DNA from 2 places in the Brevibacillus sp. BD137 genome. Region 2 is predicted to be linked to the other one. Evidence: riboswitches for the same ligand, from Rfam matches in the RefSeq annotation. Region 2 holds a riboswitch; the other holds the start of a gene.
What was found. A riboswitch is a leader RNA that binds a small molecule or an ion and turns the genes downstream of it on or off. The one in region 2 is predicted to bind lysine.
Positions count from the first base shown of each region.

Region 1 (4,455 bases), on a different contig from region 2:
TTATCCCTTCACCGCCTTGCATAGCCGTTAGTGCTGCCTGATCGGGCTGATATGGCTGCAAATACCATATAGCCAGACAAATCGCTGCAAGTGTCACCAATACGAGTGCCTGGAACCATTTTTTACGCGCTTGACTCATCCTACCCACCTCGTTTCCGCCCCTATGTATGATGCTACTTATTATGTCTCAAACACGCTGCACATGTGCATAAATTGTAAATCTCGACATTTCGTGGTGTTGACGAACTGATTTTTACATAGTAGTATTCAAGCACACTACTCAATTTTCACCAGAAAGAGAAGGGATGGAAGATGTCATGAATATACAAGATGTGCGATTTTGCGAGGAACTGGTAAGAAGTGCTGGAATGGAGCTGCTAGTGGAATTTGAAAAAGGTGCGCCCTGCCACAGCAAGGAAGCAATGGCTAAACGCTTTGAAGAGGTGAATCCCGTGGTTGAAGCTCGATTAAAGCGCTCATTATCCGAGCGGTTCCCCACCTATCAATTCTCTGACGCCGAATTCGATCTGGGTGCACAGGAAAAGCCTGAATTCACAAGTCCTTATTGGGTGATAGATGCAATCGATGGAGCCGTTCACTTTCTACAAAAAATGCCGATGTGGGCTACTTCCCTCTGCCTGATTGACGGAGGACGCACGGTTGTTTCTTTTGTCTATGATCCATGCCGTGATGAACTGTTTACAGCAATTGACGGGCGTGGAGCTTTTTTAAACGGACAAAAAATTAGTATCTCATCCAAATCGCTGCTGAGTGAGTGCATTCTAGGGACGCTCTTTGCTTCCTCCGAGCCGATGAACCTCTTGGTCGGAAAGTATACAGCAAATTCCTTGACGCGAGTGATGCCAGAAGCTTTTGCCATCCGCATGCAAGGCGCGGTATCACTCCATCTGGCCTATGTGGCGTGCGGACGACTCGACGGTTACTGGGAATACGGTGAAGGGGTGTATGATTGGCTGGCTGGTGCTCTTTTGGTCCAGGAAGCCGGAGGCAAAATTACGGATACACAGGGGAACGATTTTTGCTGGAAAAGCACAGGCGTCGTAGCAGCAGGCTCGACCATCTACCCTCAGCTGATCCAATTGACCCCAGCTTCATAACGAACAGATAAAAAGGGTGAGCCTATGCGGCATCACCCTTTCTCCTTTTTCCGCTCACGAAAACGGCGTACCTTCATCAGGTTTCCGCACATTTTGTCATCGCACCAGCGGCGCACCCGGTTGCGGCTTTCATCATAAAACACCCAGCGGCAATCCTCGTTGTCACATATTTTGATTCGCTCCAGATGCTGCGGGGCAAGCAGCTCGGCGAAAGAAGCCGCAATTTGTGCCATGACGAGGGGCCAGCCCTCTGCTTGACTGGATTGCTTTTGCCTGTAGCCGCCCTCCTCATCTACATACAACACCTGTGTATGAAAAGGGGCGAGAGCCAACACTTTGTTCAATTCCGCAAGGTCCTCCTCTTGGAATCGGTCTCCACGGACAACGGCTTCCAGCATACGTCTCAAACGCTCCCGCAATTGCAAAAGAGACGCGGCATACGCCTCATTCATCGGCAGCGGAGCGGTTAGGTTGTATGTTTGCAAAAAGGATGACAGCCATTCCTGGTTCTCTAGGCGATTTTCCCAACGACCAGAACCGCGCCAATCCCGCCAATCACTATTTAAAAAATCGATACAAAGCCAGTCCATGTCATCCACTCTCCCTGACGAAACCCTTCATTTTTCTCTCTTGTATGACCATACAGGATATGGTAATCTTTATTCGTAACTACCGTAACTCAATTAACTAGTTACACCCTCATTTCTTATTGCTATTATAGCGTTTCATCAATCTGTTTCACAGACGAGGAGGAAGCGTATGAATCGGAAGGAATTGCTTTTGCACGGATGGGAATGTGCGTATGACAAGGAAGACTGGTATCCACCCCTAAAAGAAGTGCTTTCCGGGATATCAGCAGCGGAGGCTAGCTGGCGCCCTGTGGGAGAAGCAGCCAACACCATCTGGGAAAACGTCAGCCACCTTCTTTATTACAAAGAACGCCTGTTGCATCGTCTTTTGGGCACCGAATTCCCTGGCTCCGCGGAGACGAACGATGATACCTTCACCCCATCCGGCGGTCCCGCTGACGAAGACGCTTGGCAAGCTACCCTCTTGCGAATGGAAAGCGTCCACCGCCACATTCATGAACAGCTTTCCTTGCTGACGGATGAAGAGTTAAACCAGATGGCTACCTATACACCCATTTACCAAAACGTAATGAGTCTTGTCTTGCATGATGCGTTTCATACGGGACAAATCGTCCAAGTTCGCAAGCTGCAAGGCTCTTGGCCTGCCAGACGCTCATTCGAATAACAAAATTTCACATTGATTAATCCCGAACAATCCTTTATATTTGATGAATCACATAATTTCATACATGTTATCCTCATCTTTCACGGTGAGGATAGAGGTCGCGGCTTTTATATCATCCTGTACGAGATTCAGAGAAAATCAATGACTCCAGGTAAGGAAAATCCGCCGAAGCTCATATCGCGTCTCTGTGCGATTGGGTTGGGGCTGTACTCGAAAGGGGCAGAACTGTCACGTTTGCATGCCAAGCAAACGTGGTGAGCTATCTTCAGTGAAGGCTTGGTGGGGATTGGATGATACCGCCCTATGCCATTTTTTGGCTATGGCGGTTTTTTAATTTCCGACCTTCCTTCTCAAAATTCAAGAAAGGTCGTGCAAGCAGCTTATGTCACAAAATCAATTGCAACGTGGTTTGAAAGCCCGACACCTGACGATGATCGCCATCGGCGGCTCGATTGGGACGGGATTGTTTCTCGCGAGTGGAGGCTCGATTCATTCCGCCGGACCAGGTGGAGCTTTAGTCGCCTATCTCGCTATTAGTATCATGGTTTACTTTTTAATGACCAGCTTGGGGGAAATGGCGGCTTTTATGCCTGTTTCCGGTTCGTTTTCGACGTATGCCACACGGTTCGTCGATCCATCTCTCGGCTTTGCTCTCGGTTGGAACTACTGGTACAACTGGGCGATTACCATTGCCGTTGAGCTGTCAGCTTCCGCACTCATTATGAAATATTGGTTCCCGGATACCCCAGCGATAGTATGGAGCGCTTTGTTCCTCGGATTGCTGTTTGCCTTGAATCTCCTGTCTGTGAAAGCCTATGGAGAATCTGAATATTGGTTCGCCTTGATTAAAGTAGTAACGGTTATCATCTTTATTATTGTCGGTGTGTTGATGATTTTTGGCATTATGGGTGGTCAAGCAGTTGGCTTCCAAAACTTCACCAAAGGCGACGCGTCATTCAATGGCGGCTTCATGGCCCTGCTCGGTGTCTTTATGATTGCCGGATTCTCTTTCCAAGGAACAGAGCTGGTTGGTGTAGCAGCTGGGGAGAGCGAAGACCCTGCCCGCAATATTCCGAAGGCCATCCGTCAAATTTTTTGGCGCATCCTGCTCTTCTACATCCTCGCTATTTTGATCATCGGGTTGTTGGTTCCATACGATAATCCAAATCTGATCAGTGGCGACCTTACGGATATTGCGATCAGTCCGTTTACAATTGTATTTGAAAATGCCGGATTCGCTTTTGCTGCATCCGTCATGAACGCGGTTATTCTCACGTCTGTATTGTCTGCTGGTAACTCTGGCATGTACGCCTCTACACGCATGCTGTGGAACTTGGCGAAGGAAGGAAAAGCACCAAAATGGTTCGCAAAAGTAACAAGTAACGGTGTACCAATCAATGCCTTGATCTTGACTGCGCTCATCGGCGCCCTTGCTTTTCTGTCCTCTCTGTTTGGGGATGGCGAAGTGTACGTATGGCTTTTGAATGCGTCCGGTATGTCAGGCTTCATCGCTTGGCTGGGAATTGCCATTAGTCACTACCGCTTCCGCAAAGCGTTTATCGCTCAGGGCCGAGACTTAAGCGAATTGCCTTATCGGGCAAAGTGGTTCCCGTTTGGACCGATTTTTGCCTTCATCATTTGCTGTATCGTTATTTTTGGGCAAAACTACTCCGCATTCATCGGGGGAACGGTTGACTGGTATGGCGTCCTGGTCTCTTACATTGGCCTGCCACTCTTCTTACTCATTTGGCTCGCTTATAAAATCAGCCAGAAGACCAAGGTCGTCCCTCTTGAACAAGTTGACTTCAGCATGGATGAACACACGAAATAATCGAAGAAAAATTTCGGATTCCCGTGATCTAAACGGGAGTCCTTTTTCATGTTTGCCAACCTATTAAAAACCGCCCCACAATAGCCGATAGTATAGAAAAGAAGCAACTGAGATCCGTTTCCTTCCGTTCTCACAACTCATACTAGTCATCTGATAAAAGGTAAACATGATCTCCTGCCTTCACGACTGAACATGAATCCATGTGAGGAGAGTAGAACATGCAAATCCAATCGTATTCCCGCTACCTACCCC
Region 1 covers NZ_JAOTNO010000004.1:45,285-49,739, reverse strand. Annotated here, with positions in the region: gene ODZ53_RS10230 (alpha/beta fold hydrolase) at 1-139, opposite strand, end outside; gene ODZ53_RS10225 (inositol monophosphatase family protein) at 318-1,118, shown strand; gene ODZ53_RS10220 (CGNR zinc finger domain-containing protein) at 1,151-1,708, opposite strand; gene ODZ53_RS10215 (DinB family protein) at 1,878-2,372, shown strand; lysine riboswitch at 2,457-2,642, shown strand; gene ODZ53_RS10210 (amino acid permease) at 2,755-4,203, shown strand; gene ODZ53_RS10205 (hypothetical protein) at 4,422-4,455, shown strand, end outside.
Region 1: another riboswitch for lysine. It lies ahead of ODZ53_RS10210 (amino acid permease); the one in region 2 lies ahead of dapD (2,3,4,5-tetrahydropyridine-2,6-dicarboxylate N-acetyltransferase).

Region 2 (4,455 bases):
AAGTGAAATAGTAGATAGGAAAACCCCCTTGCATTTTGGCATGGGGGTTTTCGACTACAAGGGGAGGAAGTTCTGTGACAAATGAACAGAAGGTAATCTTGGAAAAGTTCGGCTTTCGGATCGAAGGAGAGCAAGTGAAACATTTGAAGCTGGGGATCGTAAGAAATATAAAAGAATTCGTCTGCCACGCCACGCCAGAAGAGTTGCAGGACTATATCAAGTCCATCTTGCGCAACCAATGTCAGTGGAAGCGAGGAGAATCTGAGTGAGCAGGCAGGGAGGTTGTTGGGGTTGAAAGAGTCTAGGGAGACATTGGTTACGGCCTTACGCGAAGTGGAGGACTGGGAGAAGGACCAGAACGACTTGTGGTTCTGGGAAAAGCTTGGCAGACTTCCTTTTGTTCTCTTGGATCGGATTACGCCTGCATTTGTTCAGGAGAAGCTGGGAAAAGCCGTAGATGAAATGGCAGCCTTTCTCGAGACAGGTGGGACTTATTTGGTGCAGGATGAAGGGATATACAAACGGTTTGGCAAGCGGTTAGAGGGATACGGTACTTCTGTAATTGGCAAGGAGGAGATTGCTACTGTACCGCTTACAACCATGAATGATGTCGCAATGGAGCTGAAGGATTCACGTGCGAATTTTGCCACAGTACAAGGTGCGACGACTGGCTTCGGGGGGATTTTTACCCTTGCGATCGATATCCCGCTATTGATGGGGACATCTCTAAAAGTATTACAAGAGATGGCGCTTGCCTATGGCTATCGACCGGAAGAGAAGAGGGAGAGGCTGTTTGTCGTCAAATGCTTGCAATTTGCTTCATCAGACATCGTAGGGAAAAAAGCGATACTTGCTGAGCTCTCCCGCTTTGATGAACCAAGTGCGCAGAGAGAGGTAATGGCACAATTGCAGGGATGGCGTGAAGTCGTGGTTACGTACACAGAAAACTTCGGGTGGAAAAAGTTATTTCAAATGGTGCCTATTGCGGGTATTTTGTTCGGGGCGTATTTGAATCGCTCAACCGTAAAGGATGTCGCCGAAGCGGGGATGATGCTGTACCGCAAACGGCGCATCCTGGAGCGGCTGCGCGAGATTGAAAAGAGCAAGGAGATTACACAGACCACTCCTCAGCAGTAAGAGCGTAGATGAGATGGTCCTCCCATACACCGTTAATTTGCAAATAGCGTAACGATAGCCCCTCCTGGCGAAACCGGTTTTTTTCCAAGACACGAATGGAAGCTTGGTTGCGAGGCATGACAGCCGCTTGTACCCTGTGTAGCCCAACATCCGTTAGAGCAAAGCGAAGGGCAAGATTTACAGCTAGTGTTGTATAGCCTTTACCATTGCAGGCCTGATCCATGAAGTAGCCAATCGTCGCATTTTGCCATGCGCCGCGTGCGACATTCGACAACGCTACACGTCCCATCATCTTTTCGGATTCCCGGGAGAATACACCAAAAGCATAGGCAGTACCACGTTCAAAATCATTCTGTGCTTGGGAAATCAGTTCTTGCTGTGCTGGAAGGGTCAGAAATGAAGCGGGGCGGATCGGTTCAAATGGTTGGAGAAATTCATGATTACGCAGCCGAAGCTCTAGGAGCTCGGCTGCGTCTTGTTGGTGGAGAGGCCGTAACAGAATCTCGTCTGTATGTAGTGACATGAGATCAATCCTCCTTAAAAAGTTGGATTGATAGTATAGCATGTGCCAGAGTATTTGGGAAACATCGATTAGCCGAGCAATTCAGCAAACGATACCCCGAATGCTTTGCAAGTTTCCACTTCTTTTGCTGTAGGAGAAAGCTCGATTTTCAAACCTTCCAGAGGAGTTTCTGCGCCGCGCTCGCTCGCCTTTTTCAGCAAAATATCAACAGCGGCACCGACATGCTCGTAAGCGGAATCGCAAGAGCCAAAAGCAACAACCTTTTTCCCGCTGAGATCAATATCGTCCATTTCCTCATAAAAATCCAGGCATTCATCTGGGAGTTCGCCATCGCCCCATGTGTAGGCACCAAGCAAGATTCCGTCGTAAGCCTCGAGTTCTTTTGCATTCGCGTCCATTACTTCTTTTATCTCCAGCTCAGCACCAGTTGAACGAATACCTTCTGCAATTGCTTCAGCAATTTCCTGTGTATTCCCTGTCATGCTCGCGTATACCATCAAAATGCTCATAAAACGTAAAACCTCCAGTTAGATAATGAGTATCATTCTCACAAATAAAATTAATGAAAATGAGAATCGTTGTCAATAACTTTTTTCATCTTGCCACGTTTCATTGATTTTGGTAGAGTTAAATAAAATTAATATAATGTACTCTAAATAGAGGTGCGCCGAAGAAGAGTAAGCCTTTTCGCAATCTGCCAGGGGGCAGGAGAAGGAAGAAAGGCTAAAGCGCCGAAGCTTATGCTATGCCCCTACGTAGCACAGGCTGGGGTGTTTCATGAAAAATGAACATCCTGTCACAAGGGACCTTACATCTTTTTGTGGAGCGCTATTTATGATTTGCTTACGTAGTATCAAAAGCAATGAGATAGCGAATGCACTCATTGCTTTTTTTGATTAACCATGCTGTTATTTTGAGGAGGATGTAACAATGAACATGATGGATGCTAACGAAATTATCGCGTTTATTCAAAAAAGCGAAAAGAAAACACCTGTGAAGGTATATGTGAAAGGGAACCTGGAAGGAATCGACTTTGGTGCGAGCTCCAAAGCCTTCATTACTGGTCCGACTGGTGTTGTTTTTGGTGAGTGGAAAGAGATTGAGCCAGTGCTCGCTGCTAACGCAGACAAAATTGAAGATTATGTAGTAGAAAGCGATCGTCGCAACTCCGCTATTCCATTGCTGGATACAAAAGGGATTCAAGCGCGTATTGAGCCAGGCGCAATTATCCGTGACCAAGTGACAATCGGTAACAATGCGGTCATCATGATGGGTGCTTCCATTAACATCGGTGCAGTGATCGGTGAAGGTACGATGATTGATATGAATGTTGTAGTAGGTGGACGTGGAACCATCGGGAAAAACTGCCACATCGGCGCTGGATCGGTTATCGCAGGCGTTATCGAGCCGCCGTCTGCACAGCCAGTTGTTGTCGAGGATGATGTTGTCATCGGAGCAAATGCTGTCATTCTGGAAGGTGTACGCGTAGGAAAAGGTGCTGTTGTTGCAGCAGGTGCTGTCGTCATTGAAGATGTACCTCCATACGTAGTAGTTGCCGGAACGCCTGCACGTGTGATCAAGCAAATCGATGAAAAAACTCGTTCCAAGACAGAGATCAAGCAGGAGCTACGTCAGCTGTAAGGGAGAGAGTGCACATGGACTGGCGTTCGCTCGATGAACAATATATTGTCTCCTCTTATAAAAGAATTCCGATTGCCATAGAGAAAGGCGAAGGAAATTACTTGTACGATACGAACGGGAAGAGTTATCTCGACTTGTTTACTGGACTCGCGGTAAATGTTTTGGGGCATTCCCATCCGCGCATTGTACAAGCTCTGCGTGAGCAGGGAGAGCGCTTCTTGCATATTTCCAATGTATTTTTAAACAAGCCGGCTATTCGATTAGCGGAGCGTTTGGTTGCGAACAGCATCAGCGGTAAGGTGTTCTTCACCAACTCTGGTGCGGAGGCCACAGAGTCTGCGATCAAGCTGATTCATAAATGGACGAAAAACGAGGGAGCAGGTCGTGAAGGCATCGTTGTTTTACGCAACAGCTTTCACGGGCGAACACTTGGAGCAGTACGTCTGACGAGGCAGGCTCACGTCTATCAAGACTTTCCTCAGCCAGCTTTTCCTGTTTATGAACTGGATGTGGAGGACACGGCAGGATTGCGAGCGATTTGCCAGGAGGCAAGACCCGCTGCTGTCCTTATGGAGCCAGTCTTGGGTTCCGGCGGTGTCGTGCCACTAACAGAAGCGTTCTTGCGAGAGGTAGCTGCCATCTGTGAACAAGAAGGCATGCTCTTTGTCATGGACGAAATCCAGACAGGAATGGGCAGAACAGGAAAGCTGTTTGCTTATGAGCATGCAGGCGTAACGCCAGACCTTATCCTATTCGCCAAAGGCATAGGCGGAGGGCTTCCACTCGGCGGTGTCATCGCTGGTCCAAAGCTGATGAACCAGTTCAAACCGGGGGATCACGGAACGACATTTGCACCATCGCCATTGTCTGCTGCCCTGGGGAATGTCGTGTTGGACGAATTGCTTAATCCAGCCTTCATCGCTCATGTAGAAGAAGTGATTGCGTACCTGTGGTCGGGCTTGGAAGCGTTGCGAACGCGTCTTCCAGATCAACTGCAATCCCTTCGCGGAAAAGGCTTGATGGTTGGAATTCCGCTCTCTTCCACCCCGGAAGAGGTAAGCCACTTGCAGCAAGCATTGCTTGACGAAGGAATCCTTGTAGACGTGACGCAGAAAACGATTGTTCGTCTGCTTCCGCCACTGACGTTGACAAAA
Region 2 covers NZ_JAOTNO010000001.1:519,842-524,296, reverse strand. Annotated here, with positions in the region: gene ODZ53_RS02815 (hypothetical protein) at 1-11, shown strand, start outside; gene ODZ53_RS02810 (hypothetical protein) at 75-269, shown strand; gene ODZ53_RS02805 (EcsC family protein) at 283-1,137, shown strand; gene ODZ53_RS02800 (GNAT family N-acetyltransferase) at 1,112-1,660, opposite strand; gene ODZ53_RS02795 (flavodoxin) at 1,729-2,169, opposite strand; lysine riboswitch at 2,310-2,499, shown strand; gene dapD (2,3,4,5-tetrahydropyridine-2,6-dicarboxylate N-acetyltransferase) at 2,591-3,301, shown strand; gene ODZ53_RS02785 (aspartate aminotransferase family protein) at 3,316-4,455, shown strand, end outside.